Regions from separate parts of the Janthinobacterium sp. SUN128 genome, predicted to be linked through region 2. Evidence: predicted binding sites of a transcription regulator. Region 2 holds the regulator's gene; the other holds the start of a gene.
The links. Region 2 encodes FliA, which starts transcription of late flagellar genes. Its sites were predicted from a motif close to CTAAAGTTTNNNNNNNNNNNGCCGNTA; they were not measured.
Positions count from the first base shown of each region.

Region 1 (11,063 bases), on a different contig from region 2:
ATAACTGCCTGTAGTTCTGCCTGTCGCTGCCTTCATTCCTTCACGGCCACGGTGTAGTTGAGCGCCATGCGCCCGCCATCGACATAGATGGTCTGGCCCGTCATGTAGGTGGCGTCGTCGCTGGCCAGGAAGGCGGCGATGCCAGCCACTTCTTCCGGTTCGCCGCAGCGGCCCAGCGGCGTGCGCGACAGGATCGTGTGGCGCGCCTCCGGGCTCGACAGCACTGCCTGCTTGGCCAGTTCCGTCAGGATGGTGCCCGGCCCGATGCCGTTCACGCGCACGCCATGCGAGGCCAGGTTCAAGGCCATGACCTTGGTCAACTGGTTGATGGCGCCCTTCGACACCACATACGGTACCTGGTTCGGGATCGCCAGTTCCGCATTCACGCTGGACATGTTGATGATGCAGCCAGTGTTGCGCTTGACCATTTCGCGCGCCACGGCCTGGCCGCACAGGAACATCGATTTCAGGTTGATGCGCATGACCCGGTCGAAATCGTCTTCGCACACATCGAGGAAATCGGCCGCGTGCGTGACGCCCGCATTGTTGACGAGGATATCGATGTGGCCGAACTGGGCCAGGGTTTCCTTCAGCATGGCATCGACGTCCGCCTTCTGGCTGACGTCGGCGCAAAAGAAGCGCGCCTGCGGGCCGAGGGCGCTCGCCGCCTGCGCGCCTTCTTCCTTGATGTCGACCAGCATCACTTGCGCCCCTTCGGCGATCAGGCGGGTGGCGCAAGCCAGGCCGATGCCTTGCGTGGCGCCCGTGACGATGGCGGTTTTATTGATCAGTCTCATGTATGCTCCTCGGCGGTAATAGGGGCCGCTGCCCGGGCCACCGGCCCGCGCGGCAATGGGCAGATTTTAATCCCTGGGCAGGAATCAGAGGAGGATGGGTTTGTTCGGCAACTGGTTGCCGCGCGTGCCATCGGCAGGGAAGTGGCTTTGCAACAAGGTATTCAACTGCTGCAAGGCATCCAGCGTGCTGTCGTGGTAATTGCCGTCCTTGAAGCCTTTGGTCATGGTGCGGCACACGGCTTGCCATTGTTCCGGCGTGACGCGCCGGCCCACGTTGCGGTCGGCGACGATATCGACCTGGTGCTCGGCCAGGTTGATATAGATCAGTACGCCGACGTTGTCTTCCGTATCCCACACGCCATACTGGGCAAACAGTTCGCGCGCCCGCTCGCGGTTGCTTACGCCCTGGTACGCCATGCCCGGCGTCAAGGCGGCTTCGACGATCAGGCGCACTTCTGCCTGGTGCATCGCTTCACCGTCGGCAATCGCTGTCTCGATGGCTTTCAGGGTGCGTTCCGGAAAGGCCTGGCGTGCCGTCGCCGGCGTGCCCCGCAAATGTTTCAAGGCCCGTCCGCAGCGCTGTCCGAATGTCAGTTGTTTCGTCATTACCAATCTCCCGAGGCGCCGCCGCCGTCAAAACCGCCGCCGCCACCACCGAAACCACCACCGCCACCGCCACCGCCAAAACCACCACCGCCGCCGAAGCCTCCGCCGCCACCGCGGTTGTTCAGGGCCTGGCTCAAAATGCTGCCCAGCACGACGCCGGTGGCGCCGCTGGACCAGTTGCTGCCGCGCTGCAGCCGCGTCGGCCCGCCGCGCGAGCGGAACAGGGTCAGCACGACAAGAAAGCCGAAGAACAGCAGCGGCAGCCAGAAGGTCATGCCGCCCGCTTCCACGGTCGCCGGCGCTTTCTGCTGTGCAGGGGCGGGGAATTGCTCCTGGTTCAGCAGGGTGGCAATCGACCCCACGCCGGCCACCAAGCCGCCGTAATAATCATTCTGCTTGAAATGCGGCGCGATCACGTCTTGCAGGATGCGTTTCGATTGCGCATCCGTCAGCACGCCCTGCACGCCGCGGCCCGCCTCGATGCGCAGGCGGCGCAGCGACGATGGGTTGTCCTTTGCCACCATCAGCAGCACGCCATCGTCGACGCCCTTGCGGCCCAGCTTCCAGGCATCCGTCACGCGGATGCTGTATTGCTCGATCGCTTCCGGCTCCGTGCTCTTGACCAGCAGCACGGCGATCTGGCTGCCCGTCTTGGCTTCGTAATCGGCCAGCACGCCTTCCAGCGCCGCCTTTTGCTTGGCGTCCAGCATGCCGGCGTCATCCGTCACGCGCGCGGCCAGCGGCGGCACGGGCTGCAAGCCCTGTGCGCCGGCTGGCGGCATCGTCCACAGCAGCAGCGCCGTCGCCAGCGCCGCCAGATAAGACCAGGCTTTCATCTTATTTGCCGAAGTTGACGGTCGGTGCGGTCGAGATGGCTTTTTCATTTTCCACCGTGAACGATGGCTTGACCTTGTAGCCGAAGACCATGGCCGTCAGGTTGTTCGGGAAGCTGCGCGCATGCACGTTGTAATCCTGAACGGCAACGATGTAACGCTGGCGCGCCACGGTGATGCGGTTTTCCGTGCCTTCCAGCTGCGACTGCAAGTCGCGGAAGCTAGTGTCGGCCTTCAAGTCCGGGTATTTCTCGGACACCACCATCAGGCGCGACAAGGCCGACGACAGCTGGCCTTGCACCTGCTGGAATTTTTCGAAGGCGGCCGGGTCGTTCAGCACTTCGGGCGTGATCTGGAAACTGGTGGCGGCGGCGCGCGCCTTGGTTACCGCTTCCAGGGTTTCGCGCTCGTGCGTCGCATAGCCCTTGACGGTGTTGACCAGGTTGGGGATCAGGTCGGCGCGGCGCTGGTACTGGTTGACTACTTCGCCCCAGGCTGCCTTGGTGGCTTCATCCTTGCTCTGGAAGTCGTTGTAGCCGCAGCCCGTCAGGACGCCGGCCAGGACGGTGACGCTCAGTGCCAGGCGCAGCCATTTGGTGAATTGATTGGTGATTTGCATGATGGGTTCCGTGCAGAGTAAGGGAGGTGAGGCAAATATACCTGAAACGGCCCGGGATGTCGGTTTAATAAGCGCTGGCCGCCGCGTCTGACCGCGTTGCCACGCCGTGGCAACCCCGCGCCGCGTTACAATACGGGGTTTGCAACTGAATATAGAGAAGGTGTGCCGTGAATTTCATCAATAAATTATCCGCCGCGTGGACGGCCAATAATTCCCTGCTGTGCGTGGGCCTGGACCCCGACCTGGCGAAACTGCCGGCCGAACTGCGCGATCTGCCTGATGGAATCACCACCTTTTGCACGCGCATCATCGATGCCACGGCCGACCTGGCCTGCGCCTTCAAACCGCAGATCGCGTATTTTGGCGCGCTGGGCGCGGAAAAGCAGCTGGAAGACATCTGCCGCTACGTGCGCGAAAACTATCCGCACATCCCGCTGATCCTCGACGCGAAACGGGGCGACATCGGCGCGACGGCCACGCAGTACGCGCGCGAAGCGTTCGAGCGCTACGGCGCCGACGCCGTCACCGTGAACCCGTACATGGGCGAGGATTCGCTCGATCCCTACCTGGCGTGGAAAGACCGCGGCGTGATCATCCTGTGCCGCACCTCGAACCCGGGCGGCTCGGACCTGCAATTCCTCGACACGGATGGCGTGCCCTTGTACCAGCGCGTGGCGCGCCTGGTGGCCGACAAATGGAACAAGAATGGCCAGTGCGCGCTCGTCGTCGGCGCCACCTTCCCTGAAGAACTGGCGCAGGTGCGCGCCATCGTCGGCGACATGCCGCTGCTGGTGCCCGGCATCGGCGCCCAGGGCGGCGACATTGCCGCCACCGTCGGCGCGGGCCAGACGGCCAACGGCATGGGCATGATGATCAGCTCCTCGCGCGCCATCATCTATGCCACGCCGCAGGCTGGCGAAGACTACGCCGACGCGGCGCGCCGCGTGGCCATTGAAACGCGCGATGCGATCAATGCGCATCGTTCGGTTTAAGTTGCATGCATAAAAAATGCAGGGCTAGCCCGGCATTTTTCATTGGTAGGTCGGCTTGGCCGCATGGCGTAAGCCGACATGAGTCGTCGTCGGCACTTGTCGGATTACGCTTCGCTAATCCGACCTACCCGACTTTCAGTCGCGCATGGGCGCCACCATTTCCACGTAATCGTACAACTCACCCAGAATTTCCTCGCCACGCTCATCCACGGATTCCGACAGCACGTCGATTTCCGTAAACAGCATTTCGATGGTGCGGGCGCCGCCATCGCCGTCGAACAGGCGGGCGGCGCGGTGCTGCTCCCAGCGCAGGCTTTCCGCTTCGCTCAGGGTTTGCGGGAAATTGCGGGCGCGGTAGCGGAACAGCAGTTCCTGCAGGCGTTCGTCGGCAAACGAAGGGCGGGCCGTGGCCAGCTTGGCCGGCGTGTCGTGGCGCAGGGATTCGAGCAGGCGGCGGTCGTCGTTGCTGACGAAACCATTGTACAAATCCTCATCCACGTCCAGCGCGACATTCGCGCCCGGGCGCTGGAACACTTCGGCCCAGATGGCATCCATGTTCGGCGCCGTGGCGGCCAATTGCGCGTTGACCTTCGCCGCGTCCAGATCGATGCCCCACTGCGCGGCCATGGCCGGCGACAGGGTTTTCAGATTGCCGACCAGCATGGGCGACTTGTTCAGGTGCACGCTTTTCACGGGCAGGCGCGTCATGCCTTCCGGCATGGCGTCCTTGCGCGTAAACAAACGCGTGCGGATGGTGTCGGCGTCCAGCTGGAACAGTTCGCGCGGATCGTAGGCGCAATCCCAGACGAGGATTTCGTTTTTATTGCTCGGATGCGTGGCCAGCGGCCAGACGACGCCCAGGCAGCCCCGTTCGGCGGGGAACATGCCGGACACGTGCAGGAAAGGCTGGCGCTCGCTGGCGGCCAGGTGCATGCCCATTTCGCTGGCGACCCTGTCCTTCTTGTGCAGGGCCAGGCAGAATTCGAACAGTTTCGGCTGTTTTTCCTTGATCAGGCGCGCCAGGGCGATGGTGGCGCGCACGTCGGACAGCGCATCGTGCGCCGCTTCGTGGGCCAGGCCATTGGCCTTGCTCAAGTGTTCCAGCTTGAAACTGGTCTGGCCATCGTCGCGCTTCGGCCATTCGATGCCTTCCGGGCGCAGCGCGTGCGTCATGCGCACGACGTCGAGGATGTCCCAGCGGCCGCAATGGTTTTTCCATTCGCGCGCATATGGATCGATCAGGTTGCGCCAGAACAGGAAACGCGTGACTTCATCGTCGAAACGGATGGTGTTGTAGCCCACGCCGATGGTGCCCGGTTCCGAAAAGGCCGCTTCGACGGCGGCGGCGAACTGGTGTTCGGGTACGCCCAGCTGCAGACATTGCTGCGGCGTGATGCCCGTGATCAGGCACGATTGCGGGTCGGGCAGGAAATCATTGGCAGGCTGGCAATACAGCATGATCGGTTCGCCGATCTCGTTGAGCTCTGCATCCGTGCGGATGGCGGCGAACTGGGCCGGGCGGTCGCGGCGCGGCTGGGCGCCAAAGGTTTCGTAGTCGTGCCAAAGAAAGGTCTGGTTAGTCATTGATGGTCGTTACTTGATGGGTTATCCGGGCCCGTGAAAGAGCCGCTGCTACAGTTTTCTGAAAACCTGCCGATACTACACGAGAGGATGGTCATCATCGCGTTTCCCGCATGGTGGCATACATTGCCTGTTCAAGGAGGTCTATCGTGTCAATTCCCATCGCCGCAAGCGGCAATTCCACCCCTTCCGTGACTTCCGTCAGTACGGGCGTTGCCGGCAAGGACGATAAAGTCCAGCAAAAGGACGGCGTCAAGACTGAAATGAGCGTTAACGACCGCACCAAGCTGCAATTGAACGCGTCCATCATGCAGGCGTCGCTGAACGTGTCGATCGGTTCCGAGAACGAACCGCTGGCGCTGCTGTACAAGACGGCCATCACCAACATCAATGAAGCGCTGAGGGGCCAGTATGGCGAAGACGCGATCCAGAACGCGGCTTCGCAGGATAACAGCGCCGAAGCGACGGCGAACCGCATTGTATCGCTGTCGACGGGGTTTTTTGATGCGTTCAAGAAACAGAATCCCGGCCTGGACGACGATACGGCCCTGAGCAAGTTCATGGACACCATCAGCGGCGGCATGGAAAAAGGCTTCAAGGAAGCGCGCGATATCCTGGGCGGCTTGAAAGTGTTGCAAGGCGATATCGCCGGCAATATCGACAAGACGTATGAACTGGTGCAGAAAGGCTATGCGGACTTCATCGCCGCGCACAGCAGCAAGAAGGATGAGGCCGCCAAGCCGGCCGACAGCAAGGCTGCCTGATCATTATTACGCCGGAAGCGCCTGAGAAAATGTCCAGGGCTAGGCGCATTGCCGAAGGCAGTACGAATGTACGGCGAGGCAATGCAACGACGCCATGGGCTTTTTATCAGGTGCTTACGCGGTTGCGCCCGCCCGCCTTCGCGCGATATAGCGCCGCGTCAGCCGCGGCGATCAGCGCATGGTCGTCCTGTTCGGCCGCCAGGCTGGCTACGCCGAAGGAACCCGTGATGTGCGGCAACGCGCTGCGCATGTCGGCGAAGATGACGGCGAGCTGCATGCGTTCGCACAGGCGCTCGGCGACCCGCAGGGCCACGTGTTCGTTGGTGTCGGGCAAGATCACCATCATTTCCTCGCCACCATAACGCACGGCAAAATCCGTGGGCCGCAGAGCTGCGCCCAGCACTTGCGCGGCGATGCGCAGTGCCTGGTCGCCAGCCTGATGACCGTGCGTGTCGTTGAAGCGCTTGAAATGGTCGAGGTCGATCATCACCAGCGACAGGGGCGAGCCGCTGGCGTGGGCCGTGACAATCATGTTCGGCAGTAAATCCGTCAGCCAGGCGCGGTTGTACAAGCCCGTCAGGCTGTCGACCATCGACAGCTGGCGGTAGAATTCGCCCAGTTTCTGCCGGCGGCGCAGCAGGGCATTGGCGGCGCGGATGCGGAAGGACAGCAGCCGCAGCAGGTTGCGCGCCAGGCCGTTCGACTGTTCGATCAATTCCCAGACGATGGCCGCGTCGATCACCAGCAAATCGGTTTCTTCCAGGGCGGAAATGGCGGCGAGGTTGCTCGCTTCATCGAGCACCGATTGTTCGCCCACGCTTTCGCCGGGCAAGACCTTGCTGACGGTGCCGTCATCCATGCCCGTGTGGGTGTCGGCGGCCACGGCCAGCGAGCCGCGCAGGACGATGTACAGGCTGGCGCCTTGCGTGTCGGCAATGGCTTCGCCCGCTTCGAGGCGCATGACGGGGCAGGGCGCCAGCATGGCAGCCGTCTGGCTATCCGCCCCATCGCGAAATAGCTGTAAATCGCCGATGTTGCAGCCTGAAGCGCCGAAGTTGCCGATCTGTTCCACAATCACACTTTCAAAAAGCCGGCGCGCGAGCAGGGTGCCGGTATCTTCATGATAGCGTAAAGCAGCCTTGGCTGTAACGGCAAAGGCTTGCTTGAGGTCACTTACTGTGAGAAATACGACAATTATTTCATTGCCGCGTTAATACGCTGGAACACTTGCTGTTTTAGTATGGATGTTGCCGCGCGTGAACGGCGGGGCAGATGTGCAAAGGCAGCCTTGAACGGCTGCCTCAGTCTCTGGAAATCCTGCGGGTGGGGAGTTACTCGGCGGTTTCTTCCGCTTCGGCCGTATCGATCACGGCATTCTTGCCGGTGGCGTGGCGCTTGCTGTCTTGCAGGCGGCCCAGGGCGCTATCGATGGCGCGTTTCAGTTTATCCGTGGCGCCGGCAACGGATTGATGCACGGTGGCGTTCTGTTCGGTCACGGCAATCGGTTGATAGCCAGCAACGCGTGCCTCCATGACGCAGCGGATATCGTCGGCGCCGCCTTTCGGGCCATTCGTATCGCTGATGTGGACTTCGATGCGGGTCAGGTTGTCGCGGAAGCGGTTCAGTGCGCTTTCAAGTACGGATTGCACATGTTCGTTCAGTCCAGCGGTGTTGGCGATGGTGCTGTCGGTATGAATATTGATTTGCATATGCTTACTCCTGTCAATTCAAAAAAAACCCATCTCAGGCGTGATGCGGCCTGGTTGCTGCCTCATGCACATGACCTCGTGTATGGAACTTATCTTACTCCTCTTTCCAGTATTTCAAGAGGGTGCGCACGATTAAGATGGGCTTAACCCTTCAGCCAGGTCAAGTTTCCACTACGAAATTATTTACCCTCAGCCATTGATGAGACCGGCCGCGATATTGATCGACAGCCCCAGCACGACCAAGTTGAAGAAAAAGCTCAGCACGGATTGCCCCAGCACGATCTGCCGCATCATGCGCGTCTGCACGGAAACGTCCGACGTTTGCACGGCGACGGCGATGGTGAAGGCGAAATACAGGAAATCCCAGTAATCGGGGTCTTGCTCATCGTCGGGAAACTTCAGGGGGCGCAGTGCGGGGTCGGCCTGGTAATACAGGTGGGCGTAATGAAAGCAGAACAGGGTGCCGACGAGGAACCAGGAGCCGACCAGGGTGAGGATCGTCAGGCCGTAGTGCAGCGCGCGCTCGTCCGGCGCCATGTCTTTCATCGAGGACAGCTGCGAGACGATGGCCACCAGGCTCATCACGGATGCGACGGACAGGGCCGACAGGACGGTTGCCGCCCGCTCGTCCTGGCGCGCCGCCATGGCTTTCACCTTGTGATGGTTGGCGCGCATCATCATCCAGGCCATCGTCGCCAGGTAGAACCAGACGGCCACGTTCCACGCCGTCAGCAAACGCGTCATCTGTTGCCAGGATGCGGGCAGCAGCAGGCCGGCCGCCACGCCGATAGCCGTGGCCATGCTCAGGTGGGGGCGGCTGCGGATGAAGCTGTGGAATGGAAGCGTGATTTTCATGGTGCGGGTTCGTCAGTGGCGATAGCGCATCTTAGACCTTATGCGCTTGCCGTGGTGGCCGTCCTGGCGGCCGCTTCCTTCTCGTGGTGGGGGAAGCGGTCCATGCGCGACAGCACGGGGAACATCACGGCCCAGATGCCCGTCACGGCCAGGGTGGCGGCGCCGCCGAAGAGCACGGCGCGCACGAGGCCGAACCAGCCGGCCGTCAGGCCCGATTCGAATTCACCCAGTTCGTTCGAGGCGCCGATGAAGACGGCATTCACGGCGCTGACCCGGCCGCGGATCTCGTCCGGCGTCTCGAACTGCACCAGCAGGTGGCGGATGTAGACGCTGACCATGTCGCCGGCGCCCATCAGGAACAGCGCCGCCAGCGCCAGCGGGAAATAGCTGGTGCTGCCCAGCACCAGGGTGCCCAGGCCGAAGATGGCCACGCCGCCGAACATCCAGGCGCCCACGCGGCGCGTGATGGGGAAGATGGCCAGCGCGATCGAGCACAGGGCCGCGCCGGCCCCCGGCGCCGTGCGCAGCAAGCCCAGGCCGCTGGGGCCGATATGCAGCACGTCGTGCGCCAGCGCCGGCAGCAGGGCCGTGGCGCCGCCGAACAGCACGGCAAACAGGTCGAGCGAAATGGCGCCCAGTACGATGGGTTTCGACCAGACGAAGCGCAAGCCTTCGAGCAGGGTATGCCAGCTGACGGGTTCGCGCTTCACCACTTGCGGCGCGGGCGTGGTGGCGCGCATCAGCAGGACGGACACGACCAGCAGTGCGGACGAGATCAGATACACCACCTTGGGGCCGAAGTAGTACAGCAAGCCGCCCAAGGTAGGCCCCAGGATGATGGCCACGTGCGAGCTCGACGAACTGAGCGCCACGGCGCGGCTGAAATGTTGCGTGGGCACCATGTTGACCAGCACGGCTTGCGTGGCCGGCATCATGAAGGCGCGCGCGCTGCCGAACAGCACCAGCACGGCAAACACGGGCCAGACGATGGACAGGCCGCTCAAGGTGAACGCCAGCAGGGCCAGCGCGCAAGCCAGTTGCGCCGCCAGGCACCAGGCGATGATATTGCGGCGGTTATAGCGGTCGGCCACGTGGCCGGCAGGCAAAATCAATACCAGGAAAGGGGCGAATTGCGCCAGGCCGATCAAGCCCAGGTCGAACAGGCTGCCCGTGATCTGGTACACCTGCCAGCCGATGGCCACGCTTTGCATCTGCACGGCCACCGTGCCCAGCACGCGGGCGGAAAGATAAAAGGCGAAGTTGCGGTGACGCAGGATACTGAAGCCGTTGCCGGCAGAGGCGAGAGACATGAATACTTTCCAGGACACGACGGGGTGAGGCGGGTGGCGGCAGCGGATGCCGCGCCAGCAGCACCCCGCTGTCTGGATGCTTACTTGACCAGGTCGGCTTCCGTGGTGAAGGCGTCCGCGTAGAACTCGTCGGCTGGCAGTTGGCACAGTTGCACGAAGTCGCGGTGGGCCGCATCGACCATTACGGGCGCGCCGCAGGCATACACCTGATACGCGGACATGTCGGGCAAGTCGGCGATGACGGCCTGGTGCACGAAGCCCGTGCGGCCTTCCCACGCGTCTTCCGGCAAGGCGTCCGAAACGACGGGTACATAGGTGAACTGCGGCAAGTCGGCGGCCCACTGGCGGCACAGCGCATCCATGTACAGATCGTGCGGACGGCGGCCGCCCCAGTACAGGGTGATCGGGCGCGTGGATTGCTCGTTGATCATGTGCTCGACGATGGCTTTCAAGGGAGCAAAGCCCGTGCCCGAGGCCAGCAGCACGACGGGCTTGTCGGAATCTTCGCGCAGGAAGAAAGTGCCCATCGGGCCTTCGAAGCGCAGGATGTCGCGCTCCTTCATGCTGCCAAACACCTGGTCGGTGAACAGGCCGCCCGGCAGGTGGCGGATGTGCAGGGTCATCGGGCCGCCATCGGCGGGCGCGCTGGCCATGCTGTAGCTGCGGCGTTTGTTGTCGCGTAACAGGATTTCGATATACTGTCCGGCGCGGTAGTTGAGGCGTTCGCTGGCTGGCAACTGCAGGGTCAGCACGACGACGTCGGGCGCGACTTTCTCGATGGTGGTCACGCGCGACGGCATTTTCTTGATCGGGTAGTCGCTGCTGCCCGCCACTTCGCGCGCTTCGATGACGAGGTCGGCGTTGGTGGTGGCGCAGCAGAACAGGGAAAAGCCGGCCGCTTCCTCTTCCGGCGTCAGGGCGCGCTGCTGGTGCGCCTTGTGCTGGACGGTGCCGGAAAGCACTTTGCCCTTGCAGGAACCGCAGGCGCCATTTTTAC
Region 1 is NZ_JAPWHY010000002.1:329,186-340,248, reverse strand. Features, by position in the region: gene O3297_RS21595 (SDR family NAD(P)-dependent oxidoreductase) at 33-797, opposite strand; gene O3297_RS21590 (TPM domain-containing protein) at 882-1,403, opposite strand; gene O3297_RS21585 (YgcG family protein) at 1,403-2,239, opposite strand; gene O3297_RS21580 (LemA family protein) at 2,241-2,855, opposite strand; gene pyrF (orotidine-5'-phosphate decarboxylase) at 3,023-3,847, shown strand; gene sbcB (exodeoxyribonuclease I) at 3,983-5,431, opposite strand; gene O3297_RS21565 (DUF5610 domain-containing protein) at 5,578-6,192, shown strand; gene O3297_RS21560 (GGDEF domain-containing protein) at 6,299-7,264, opposite strand; gene O3297_RS21555 (HPF/RaiA family ribosome-associated protein) at 7,524-7,901, opposite strand; gene O3297_RS21550 (DUF1345 domain-containing protein) at 8,091-8,756, opposite strand; gene O3297_RS21545 (MFS transporter) at 8,795-10,066, opposite strand; gene O3297_RS21540 (CDP-6-deoxy-delta-3,4-glucoseen reductase) at 10,147-11,063, opposite strand, start outside.
Region 1: O3297_RS21565 (DUF5610 domain-containing protein) is a predicted target of FliA. The motif match lies at 5,480-5,506, and genes of this name have one in related genera.

Region 2 (11,063 bases):
CAGATGCGGCGCCCCTCGCCCAGGAGCGCATCCCATGGCCCGCCCAGCTTGGCCACCACGTAATCGACGCCCCCATACACGCGCAGCAGCGCATTGTCGTCCGTATAGGCGGCCGTGTAGCCGCCGCGGTCCGGTTCCATCTGGTTGCCGACCATGCCTTCGATGGCGAACATGATGTTGGGGGCGGCATCGTTAAAGGCGCGCAAGTCGGCGATGCTGTAACTGCCCTTGTTGCGCGATGGATGGTTGATGACGGCGTAGCTGGTCTCCGGATAGTTCTGCTTGAGCCAGTTGATGGCTTGCAGCGCATCGGCTGCCGTCTTGTTATAGCGGGTTTCGCCATGTTTGGCTTTCCATGCTGCAACATCGGCAGCGTCGAACATGCTGGCGTCGCGCGTGGTAAACAGGTACTCGAACTCCTTCATGCCCCGGGTGCTGGCACTGAGCTTGTCCGCGCCCTCGAACAGGCCGATGCCGATGTGATCGTGGGTCGGCATGTCCCACTCGAAGCCGGAAAAGACCAGTTTGTCGGCATAGGTGCCGCCCGCCTGCAGCGCCTGCACGCGTGGAATTTCATAGCGCTCGGCACCGATGGACATCGGGATGGGCGTCGGCAGCGGCGCGCCCAGTGCGTCGCGCGTGGAGACGCGCAAATGGTTGGACAGCGCCATCCAGTCGAGTCCGTAGCTGCCGAACGCCTTGGCCAGCACCTTGTCCAGCGTCTGGCTGACATCCGCATCGGCCGATTGCGTGGTGTGGGTATGCAGGTCGCCGGCGATCCAGCGGCCAGTGGGGACCGGTGGCACGCTGCTGGACGGGTCGTTATCGCCGCCGCAAGCGGCGACGCTCAACAGGATGGCGATAGCCGAAGGAAGCAACAATCTGGAGTAAGACATGGGATAGACCTGGAGGCTGAAAAGAAGTGCGACAGCCTAGCATTCCAGTATGACCACCGAATGACATGCGCCTGACCCTAGCGGCCCGAAAGACCCGTCTAGTTGGCCACCGGCGCCGTCGGCACTTCTGTCACCGTTTCGGGGATGCCCGACAAAATCGTCACGGCGACCCGGCGGTTGCGCGCGCGCCCTTCCGCCGTTTCGTTCGGCGCCACGGGGATGTTGTCGGCGTGGCCGACGGCCGTCAGGCGCGACGCCTTGACGCCGCTGGCGATGAACAGGCGCACCACGGCGCTGGCGCGCGCGGCCGACAATTCCCAGTTCGAGGCAAAGTTGGAATTACTGATCGGCTGCACGTCCGTATGCCCTTCCACCTGCACGTCGTGCGTATCGTCCTTGAGCAGCACGGCGACGGCGCGCAGGGCCTGGTCCGATTCCACCGTCAGGCGCGCCGCGCCCGGGTCGAACAGCACGCTGGCATTGATTTCCACGCTCACGCCGCGGCTCGTCTGCGTGACCCGCACCTTGCCTTCCTTCACCAGCGGCGCCAGGGTGGAGGTCAGGTCCTGCGCCAGGCGCGTCATGTGTTCGCGCTCGCGGCGGATGGCTTCCGTGCGGCGTTTCAGGGCCGGGTTCGGCAGCGGGATCGCCTGCGGCGCTTCCATGATGATGGGCGGCGCGCCCTTTTCCAGGCTGAAGGCCTGGCCGATGGCATTCTGGAAGACGCGGTATTTGCCTTCGTTGACTTGCGAAATCGCGTACATGACAACGAAGAAGGCGAACAGCAGGGTGATGAAGTCGGCGTACGAGATCAGCCAGCGGTCCTGGTTGTCCGGTTCCTCGTCATACTTCCTGCGCGCGCGCCGCATCATGGTCAGTGCTCGTGCAGCAGGCTGGAAACGCGCTCTTCGATGATGCGCGTATGGTCGCCCGTGGCGATGTCGTACAGCACGGCGGCCGTGATTTCGTATTGCAGCACGCGGCGCGAGACGATGGCCTTGAGTTTATTCGCCACCGGCAGGAACAGCAGGTTGGCCAGGCCGACGCCATAGATGGTCGAGACAAACGCCACGGCAATGCCGCCGCCCAGCTTGCTCGGATCGGTGAGGTTTTCCATCACGTGGATCAGGCCCAGCACGGCGCCCAGGATGCCGATGGTGGGCGAATAACCGGCCGCCGATTCCCACACCTTGACGGCCTGGCGCTCGGCCATTTCATAGGCGGAGATTTCCACGTCGAGCAGCTGACGCAGCTTGTCGGGCGCGATGCCGTCGACGATCATCCTCAAGCCCTTGGCGTTGAAGCGGTCGGCCGTGTTTTCCATCAGGCGCTCGAGCGCCAGCGGGCCGTCGCGCCGCGCCGTCAGACTCCACTGCCCGATGTCGCGCGCCAGCGCGGCACGCGTGTCGGCCGGTGGCAAGAAGACCCAGCGCAGCATTTCCAGGCCGCGCACGAAGGTGCGCAGCCGCGTTTGCAGCAGCACGGCGCCGAAGGTGCCGATGACAACGATGGCAAAGGCGGCCGGCTGCAGCAGGGAGGCCATCTTGCCGCCTTCCAGTGCCTGGCCGACCAAAAGGCCCGCCAGCGCCAGCGCCAGCCCGATTACGCTGGACCAGTCCACGCCTGCTCCCTCAAGGTTGCGCGCAGGCGCGCGACGGCCTGGGTATGCAGCTGCGAGACGCGCGACTCCGACACGCCCATCACCGCGCCGATCTCCTTCAGGTTCAGCTCTTCTTCGTAATACAGGCCCATGAGTATTTTCTCGCGTGGTGGCAGCGCGTCGATGGCATCGATCACGGATTGCCGGAAATCGGTATCGAGCAGGGAACGCAAGGGGTCGCTGTCCTCGTCCACGCAGTGGCGGTCGAGGAAGCTGTCATTGCCGTCCGGGTCATGAAAGTCTTCGTAGTACACGAGCTGGTGGCCGCCGCCGTCGCCCAGCATTTCCTGGTAGTCGGCCAGCGACATCTTGAGCAGCTTCGCCACTTCCGACTCCGTCGGCGGATGGCCGAGGCGCTGCTGCAAGGTGCTCATCGCCTCTTCGATCTTGCGCATGTTCTGGCGCATGCTGCGCGGCAGCCAGTCGCTGGTGCGCAATTCGTCGAGCATGGCGCCGCGGATGCGCAGCACGGCATACGTCTCGAACTGCGCGCCATGCGTCTCTTCATAGCGGCTAATGGCATCGAGCAGGCCGATCATGCCGGCCTGGATCAGGTCATCGACCTCGACCGAAGGCGGCAATTTCGCCTTCATATGGTGCGCCAGACGCTTCACCAGCGGAATGTGCTCCGTCAGCAAATAGTCCTTGTTCGATTTCCCTTTGACCGTGTACATAGGCTGCTTATTGTTTTCTCATCTTATCTGGTGCTACGGTTCGATTCAGGCGCTGAACTGGTGCGGGCTCCCCGTCTGGTACAAGGTGCCGCCAAGCACCGGTGCCGCCGAACGGGCCAGCCGCTCGGCCAGTCCGCGAAACGCCACCGAGGCGCCCGCCAGCGGAAACGCATCGACCACGCTGCGGCCCAGCCGCGCCGCCCGGTGCAGATATTCGTCGGCAGGCACCGAACCCATCGAAGTCAGCTTCACGGCCAGGTAGCGGCTCGCCGCCTGCGCCATATTATCGTATACCACTTTTGCCTCGGATTCGGAAGCGCCGGTGACGAGAATGCCGAACGGACGGCGTCCCAGTTCCTGGCTCAGGCGCTTGATCAGGCAGTACGCCGCCTTGATCGAGGTGGCGCTGGTCGACACTTGCACGACGATATCGGACGAAGCCATCAGCGGCACGGGGAAGCAATCGCCCTCGTCTGCCACGACGCCGTCGACCAGCACGATGCCGCTCTGGCGCGCCAGCACCTCGAACGTCTTGCCCAGGCGGCGCAGTTCGTCCTCGCCCGCATAGTCCATGCTGTCCATCAAATGGTTGCGCGCACCCAGGCTGGCCACGCCAAAGCCTTGCGGCACCTGGTGGATGACCTGGTTCAGGCCGCACTGCTGGCGCGCCACGTCGCGCAGGCTGGCGCCGTGCGCCAGGCCCAGGCGCGCCGCCACGCCATCGCTGCCGCCGCTGGCGTCGAGCAGCAGCACGTCATTGCCGCCGTAGACGAGCGACGCGCCCAGATTGACCAGCATGGCGCCCTTGTCGTCCTGCGGCGTGGCCGAGAGGAACGTCATGACGCGCGGCTGCGGGCCGGCCAGCATGCGGCGCAAGCCTTCGGCCTGGTCGAAATCGAAATTAGCCAAGGTGCACCCCGCGCGCTTCATTGTTGCGGGCGGCCGCCTGCGCCATCAGCAGCGGCAGTTCGGCATCGGAAAACTGCGTCGCCGCCGCATCGCGCTTGAGCTTGAAGGCGCGGTCGATCAGGTAGCCGCGGTCGGCCAGGTACAGGTCTTCCGGCACGCGCTGGCCGTTCGACACATAAAACAGGTTCAGCTTCTGGCGGATCACCACGTCGAGCACATTGCCGATCGAGGCCGCTTCATCGAGCTTGGTCATGATGCAGCCGGCCAGGCCGCTGCCCTGGTAGGCGCGCACCACTTCGTTGAGGGTTTCCTGGGTCGCCGTGGAGTTCAGGCACAGCAGGCGTTTCACATCGGCGCCGGCGCCCGACAGCATGGCCACCTGCTCCGTGACCATCTGGTCGCGCTGGCTCACGCCGACCGTATCGATCAGCACCGTGTGCTTGTTCTTCAATTCCTTCAGGGCGATGCGCAAGTCCGCCTCGTCCTTCACGGAATGCACCATCACGCCGAGGATCTTGCCGTAGATGCGCAGCTGTTCGTGCGCGCCGATACGGTAGGCATCGGTGGTGATCAGGGCCAGCTTTTCCGGGCCGTGGCGCATCACGCAACGGGCCGCCAGCTTGGCCGTGCTGGTGGTCTTGCCGACGCCGGTCGGGCCCACCAAGGCAAACACGCCGCCCTGCTCCAGCATGGCGTCTTCATTGGCCACCGTATTCAGGTTGCGGCTGAGGACGGTCTTGATCCAGCGCATGCTTTGCGCACCATCGAGGCCGGCCGGCAGCTTGTCGATCAGGTAGCGCGCCAGGCTGGCCGAGAAGCCGGCGGCCAGCATTTCGCGCAGCACGACGGCTTTTTGCGGCTCGCGCTGCTGCGTCGAACCCCACGAGATTTCCGCCAGCTGGGTTTCCATCATGCCGCGCATGGCGCGGATTTCATTCATCATGCCGCTCATCTCGGCGGCGGCGTTTTCCTTGACGTGCGCCAGCGCGCTGGCCATCATCTGCTGCATGCGGGCCATGTCCACTGGCTCGGAGGCAGCCTGGCGCGGCGCGGCGGGACGCGGCGCAGCTGGGCGCTGGGCCGGGGCGGCCGGACGCTGCGGCGTGGCGAACTGGGTCTGCAACTGGGGACGGGGCTGGGCCATTTCGGAGGCGGCCGGCGGCGACGCCAGCGAAGCGGCATCGTCATTGGCCAGCGCGAGGATTTCCACCACGCCATCGGCCTGGCGGTTCGACAGAATCACGGCATCGGGGCCCAGCGCTTCACGCACCTTGCGCAGCGCATCGCGCGACGAGGCGCCCGTAAATTTCTTCACATTCATGACCGGCCTCCCAAGGCGGGGGTGGCGCAATATTGGCTGAACTGTGTGACCATCATCGACTCCTGTTGCTTGAGTGCTGTCTTCCACATGGACACAGATCACCCGGACAGTTTCCATTATTAGCGATGCTTGCAGGAAACGATCGAAGGAACAGGACGGGAAAGTACCCGTTATTCAGTTTGCCGAGAGGAAATTGATGTTTATTTGACCAAAGGCAAGGGCCGGGGTCAGACCCGGCGGGTCTGACTCCGGTACTAATGCTGTCAACTATTGTGCCCCCACCAGCGCCGTGACACGGATCGTCTTGGTTTCCGGCACTTCCGCATGCGACAGCACTTTGAGCTGCGGCAAGGCGCGGCGCAGGAAGCGCGACAGCAAGGCGCGCAGCGGCGCCGGCACCAGCAGCACCGGCGTCAGCCCCAGCGCTTCCTGCTGCTGCGCGGCCAGGCCCGCCTGGTGCGCGATGGTGTCGGCCAGGCCCGGCTCGATGCCGGCGCCGTCGCCGCCATTGCCCATCGCTTGCATCAGCAGGCGCTCCAGGCGGCTGTCGAGGGTCATCACGGACAGTTCGGCCGAGCCGGGGAACAGTTGCTGCACGATGGCGCGGCCCAGGGCCACGCGCACCAGCGCCGTCAGGTCGTTAGGGTCTTGCGTGCTGACCGTATGCTCGGCCAGGGTTTCGATGATGGTGCGCATGTCGCGGATGTGCACGCCTTCGGCCAGCAGGTTCTGCAGCACCTTCTGCAAGGTCGACAAAGACAGCATCTTCGGCACCAGGTCTTCCACCAGGCGCGGCGACTCCTTGCCCAGGTGGTCGAGCAGCGACTGCACTTCCGCGCGGCCCAGCAGCTCGGAAGCGTGCGAGGTGATCAGGTGGTTCAGGTGCGTGGCCACCACGGTGCCTGCGTCGACCACCGTGTAACCCATCGATTGGGCCTGGTCGCGCAAGCTCGCGTCGATCCAGGTGGCGGGCAAGCCGAAAGCGGGATCGTTCGTGGCCAGGCCCGGCAAGGTGCCACTGGCCATGCCGGGATTAATCGCCAGGAACTGGCCGTTGAACGCTTCGCCCACGCCCACTTCCACGCCCTTGAGGGTGATGCGGTAGGCGGACGGCTTCAATTCCAGGTTGTCGCGGATATGCACGGGTGGCGCCAGGAAACCCACTTCCTGGGCAAATTTCTTGCGGATGCCCTTGATGCGCTTGAGCAATTCGCCACCCTGCGTCTTGTCGACCAGGGGAATCAAACGGTAGCCCACTTCCAGGCCCAGGGTATCGACGGGCATGATGTCTTGCCAGCTGGCTTCTTCCTGCTCGGGCGCCACGGTCGCTTGCGGCACTTCGGCCGGTTTTTCGGACGCCTCTTTTTCCTGCATGCGTTTCTTGCTGATCAGAAAGGCGGCACCGGCCAGCAGCGAGGCCAGCAGCAGGAAGACCATGTTCGGCATGCCGGGAATCAAGCCCATGCCGCCGATGATGGCGGCGGTAATATACAGTACTTGCGGTTTCGCAAACAGCTGCCCCACCAGCTGGGTGCCGATGTCCTGTTCGCTGGCCACGCGCGAGACGACGATACCGGCCGCCGTGGAAATGATCAGCGAAGGAATCTGCGCCACCAGGCCGTCACCGATGGCCAGCAAGGTGTAGTTCTTGAGCGCGTCGGCAAAGCCCATGTCGTGCTGCAGCAAGCCCACCAGCAAGCCGCCGACGATATTGATGACGGTAACCATGATGCCGGCGATGGCGTCGCCGCGCACGTATTTGCTGGCACCATCCATGGCACCATAGAATTCCGCTTCCTGTGCCACTTCCGTGCGGCGGCGGCGCGCTTCGTCTTCACCGACCAGGCCCGCGTTCAGGTCGGCATCGATGGCCATCTGCTTGCCAGGCATGGCGTCCAGCGCGAAGCGGGCGCCCACCTCGGCGATACGCCCCGCGCCCTTGGTCACCACGGTAAAGTTGATGATCGTCAAAATGATGAAGACGACGATACCGACCGTGTAGTTGCCGCCGATCAGGAAGTGACCGAACGCCTCGATCACTTTACCGGCCGCGTCGGCGCCCGTATGGCCCTCCGTCAGCACCACGCGCGTGGACGCCACGTTCAGCGACAGGCGCAGCATGGTCGACACGAGCAGGATGGTCGGGAAGGCCATGAAGTCGAGCGGCTTGACCGTGTACAGCGCAGTCAGCAGCACGATGATCGACAGCGCGATATTGAAACTGAAGAAGATGTCGAGGATGAAGGCCGGCAGCGGCAGCACCATCATCGCCAGCAGCATGATGATGATGACCGGCGCGGCGATGCCCTTGCTGGCGTTGTTGCCCATTCCACTGAGCCAGGCTGGCATTCTCAGGCCGTTCATGGTGTACTTCCTTTATTCTTGTCTTCTGCGCCGGCTGCGGGCGGTGTCTGCGATGCGGGGTTCTGCGGGTCGAGCTCGGGCGGCACGTCGAGTTTCTTCGGCTTGTCGGGACGCTCGCCCTGGCCCTTGCCATAGCTGCGCAGCTGGAACACGTAGGCCAGCACTTCGGCCACGGCGCCATACAGCGCCTCGGGAATTTCGTCGCCGATATCCGTGTGCTTGTACAGCGCGCGCGCCAGGGCCGGCGCTTCCAGGATGGCAACCTTGTGTTCGCCGGCCAGTTCGCGGATCTTCGCGGCCACCTCGTCGATGCCCTTGGCCACCACCTGCGGCGCGCCGCGCGAATTCTCGCCATACTTCAAGGCCACCGCGTAGTGGGTAGGATTGGTCACCACCACGTCGGCCGTCGGCACATCGGCCATCATGCGGCGGCGCGACATTTCATGCTGCATCTGGCGTATCTTCGCCTTGATCTGCGGATTGCCGTCCGACTCTTTCGACTCTTGCTTGACTTCCTGCAAGGACATTTTCATCTTGTTAGCGTAGTGCCACATCTGGTACGGACCGTCGATGGCGGCGATCAGGCCCAGCGCGCCGACGATCAGCAAAAAGGCCGTGATCAGCAAGCTGATCAGATGAGCAGAACCGGCGCGCAGGGATTCCACCGACAAACCCAGCACGGCGTCCTTTTGATGCTGCATCACCATCCAGGCGACGACGCCGACGACGAGGGTCTTGGCGATGGCCTTGAGCAACTCCACCAGCGCATTCTTCGAAAACATGTTGCCCAGGCCGCGAATCGGGTTGAGCTTGCCAAAATTGGGGGTGAACGCCTTGGAACTGAACAGCCAGCCGCCCACCAGCACGGGCGAGGCCAGGGCGACGAGCATGATGGCCAGCGCGTACGGCAGGCAAGTCAGCAAGACGGAGCCCACGTCGTAGCCGATGCGCAACATCATCGCGTCGGGATTGAGTATCTGCTCCCGGTCCAGGGTCAGCCCGGACACCATGACGGCAGTCAACCGCCGCACGATGGCGTCGCCGGCAAACCACAGGCAGCAGCCGGACGCCATCAGCACAGTGAACGTTGCCACTTCACGCGATCGCGGAACGTCGCCTTCCTCACGCGCCTGCTCGAGGCGCTTCGGTGACGCGGCTTCGGTCTTTTCTGCGTCGCTGTCTTCCGACATCAATCAACTCCGGTGAAGTCCTGCAGCCTGGCTAGGCGCAATACGGACTGGGCATGTGGCATTATCGGTTCAAGCGGGCACACGCCATCGGGGGAGAAGGAGGGCAATTGCCCTGCTTTTCCTTTGCTCCCCAGAAACCTTAGCGGGACTTCCTTGCTTCCGCCTGCTTGACAGTCTGCTCGATGGCGCCAAACAAGGACTTGCCGTCGTCACCCAGCATCTCCAATCGAACAACATCACCAAACAACAGAAATGGCGTGCTGGCGACGCCATCGGCGATCATCTCCTGGTTACGTCGCTCAACGATGCTGGAAAAACCCTTCTTGACTTCCTTGTTGGCGACCCCGCCCGCGCTGACCACGCTGCCGCTGCGCGCGTTGCGCGTCTGGCACAGATGGGCGAGCAATTGCGGGTAATTGAACGCCATGTCGGCGCCCGCGTGGGGCTGGCCCGTCAACTTGCCGTTCAGGCTGCAGCGCAGGGCGTGATGCACCTTGCCGCCGCGCCAGGCATCGCCCAGCTCGTCAGGCGTGATGGCGACAGGAGAGCAGGCCATGGCCGGTTTCGCTTGCAGGAAACCATAACCACTCGCCTGCTCGTCCGGCACCAGGTTGCGCAAGGTGATGTCGTTGACCAGCATCAACAGCTTGATGTTCAGGTGTGCCTGGTCGGGCGTGGAGCCCATGACCACGTCGTCCGTGATGGCGGCGATGCCTGCCTCGTAATCGATGCCCCACTGCTCGTGCGCCAGGATGATCTCGTCGTGGGCACCGAGGAAATTGTCGCTGGCGCCCTGGTACATGCGCGGTGCGTCGCGCAAGTTGGCCGGTACCTCGCTGCCTGCGGCCTTGCAGGCCCGCTCGATCTGCGACAGGTAGGATACGCCGGCCACGCGCAGGCTGCTGCGCGGCAAGGGCGCCATGCAGTTAGCGGGGTCGAATTCAAAGGCGCGATGGCCGCGGCCGCTATTGATGGTCTGGTACAGCAAATCGAGCTGGGGCGCGATGAAACTCCAGTCGTCGAGCGCCTTTTGCAGGGTCGGGGCGATGCCGTCGGCCAGATGGGCCGTTTTCAGGTCGCGCGACACGACAGCCAGCTGGCCGTCGCGCGTGCCATCCTTCAGGGTAGCTAATTTCATAGGCGGGAAACTTCGTCAAATGCAGGCAATGGAGGCTAAAGACGCCAAAAAGCCGGGATATCCCCGGCTTTGGCGGTCAGGAAGGAACTAGGCCAGGAGCGCGATCTGCTCGGGCGTGAGGTAGCACCACTCGCCTTCGGCGATGCCCAGCGATTCCAGGGTCAGGCTGCCGATGGCGGAACGGTGCAGCGCGCTGCAATGGTTGCCGGCGGCGGCCAGCATGCGCTTGACCTGGTGGTATTTGCCTTGCTCGAGCACGATTTCCAGCTGGTGCTCGCCCCGCTTGACGCAGACGAGGGCGGCCAGCGGGGCCGGTTCGTCGTGCAATTGCACGCCGGCCAATAGCAGGGCCACCAGTTCATCGGTCACGGGCTCTTGCGTAGTGGCCTGGTAAATCTTGGGAACGTGCCGCTTCGGCGACGATTGGGCATGGATAAATGGGCCATCGTCGGACATCAGCAGCATGCCGGTCGTATCGTGGTCGAGCCGGCCGACGGGCTGAACTTCGCGCCAGGTGAATTGCTCCGGCAGCAAGGTCAACACGCCAGGATGATGGCTGGGCTTGCGCGAGCATTCGAAGTTGGCGGGCTTGTTCAGCGCCAGGTACAGGTGCTGGCGGACCACCCATTCTTCTTCAAATACATGCAGCACCAGGCCTTCGGTCTCGACGGTGGTGCGGTAATTGGTCTGGGTGACGCCATCGATGACGACATCGCCATCCTCGATGAGGGAACGACAATATTTACGGGTGCCAAAACCCTGCGATTGCAGGATGCGGTCTAGGGATAATTTACTCATGGGCGTGACTTTACCAGAAGCGGGTGGCAGCGTGAAGCGGCGGCACCTGGCGCCCGCACGGCGGTGCAGGCGGCACGAAACCATGGCACACGCAGAAATACCAAAAAGAACAA
Region 2 is NZ_JAPWHY010000001.1:3,392,626-3,403,688, forward strand. Features, by position in the region: gene O3297_RS15345 (S-layer protein) at 1-896, opposite strand, end outside; gene motD (flagellar motor protein MotD) at 995-1,765, opposite strand; gene O3297_RS15355 (flagellar motor protein) at 1,771-2,517, opposite strand; gene O3297_RS15360 (RNA polymerase sigma factor FliA) at 2,499-3,230, opposite strand; gene O3297_RS15365 (antiactivator of flagellar biosynthesis FleN protein) at 3,276-4,139, opposite strand; gene flhF (flagellar biosynthesis protein FlhF) at 4,132-5,460, opposite strand; gene flhA (flagellar biosynthesis protein FlhA) at 5,728-7,824, opposite strand; gene flhB (flagellar biosynthesis protein FlhB) at 7,821-9,014, opposite strand; gene O3297_RS15385 (fumarylacetoacetate hydrolase family protein) at 9,154-10,152, opposite strand; gene O3297_RS15390 (pseudouridine synthase) at 10,240-10,950, opposite strand.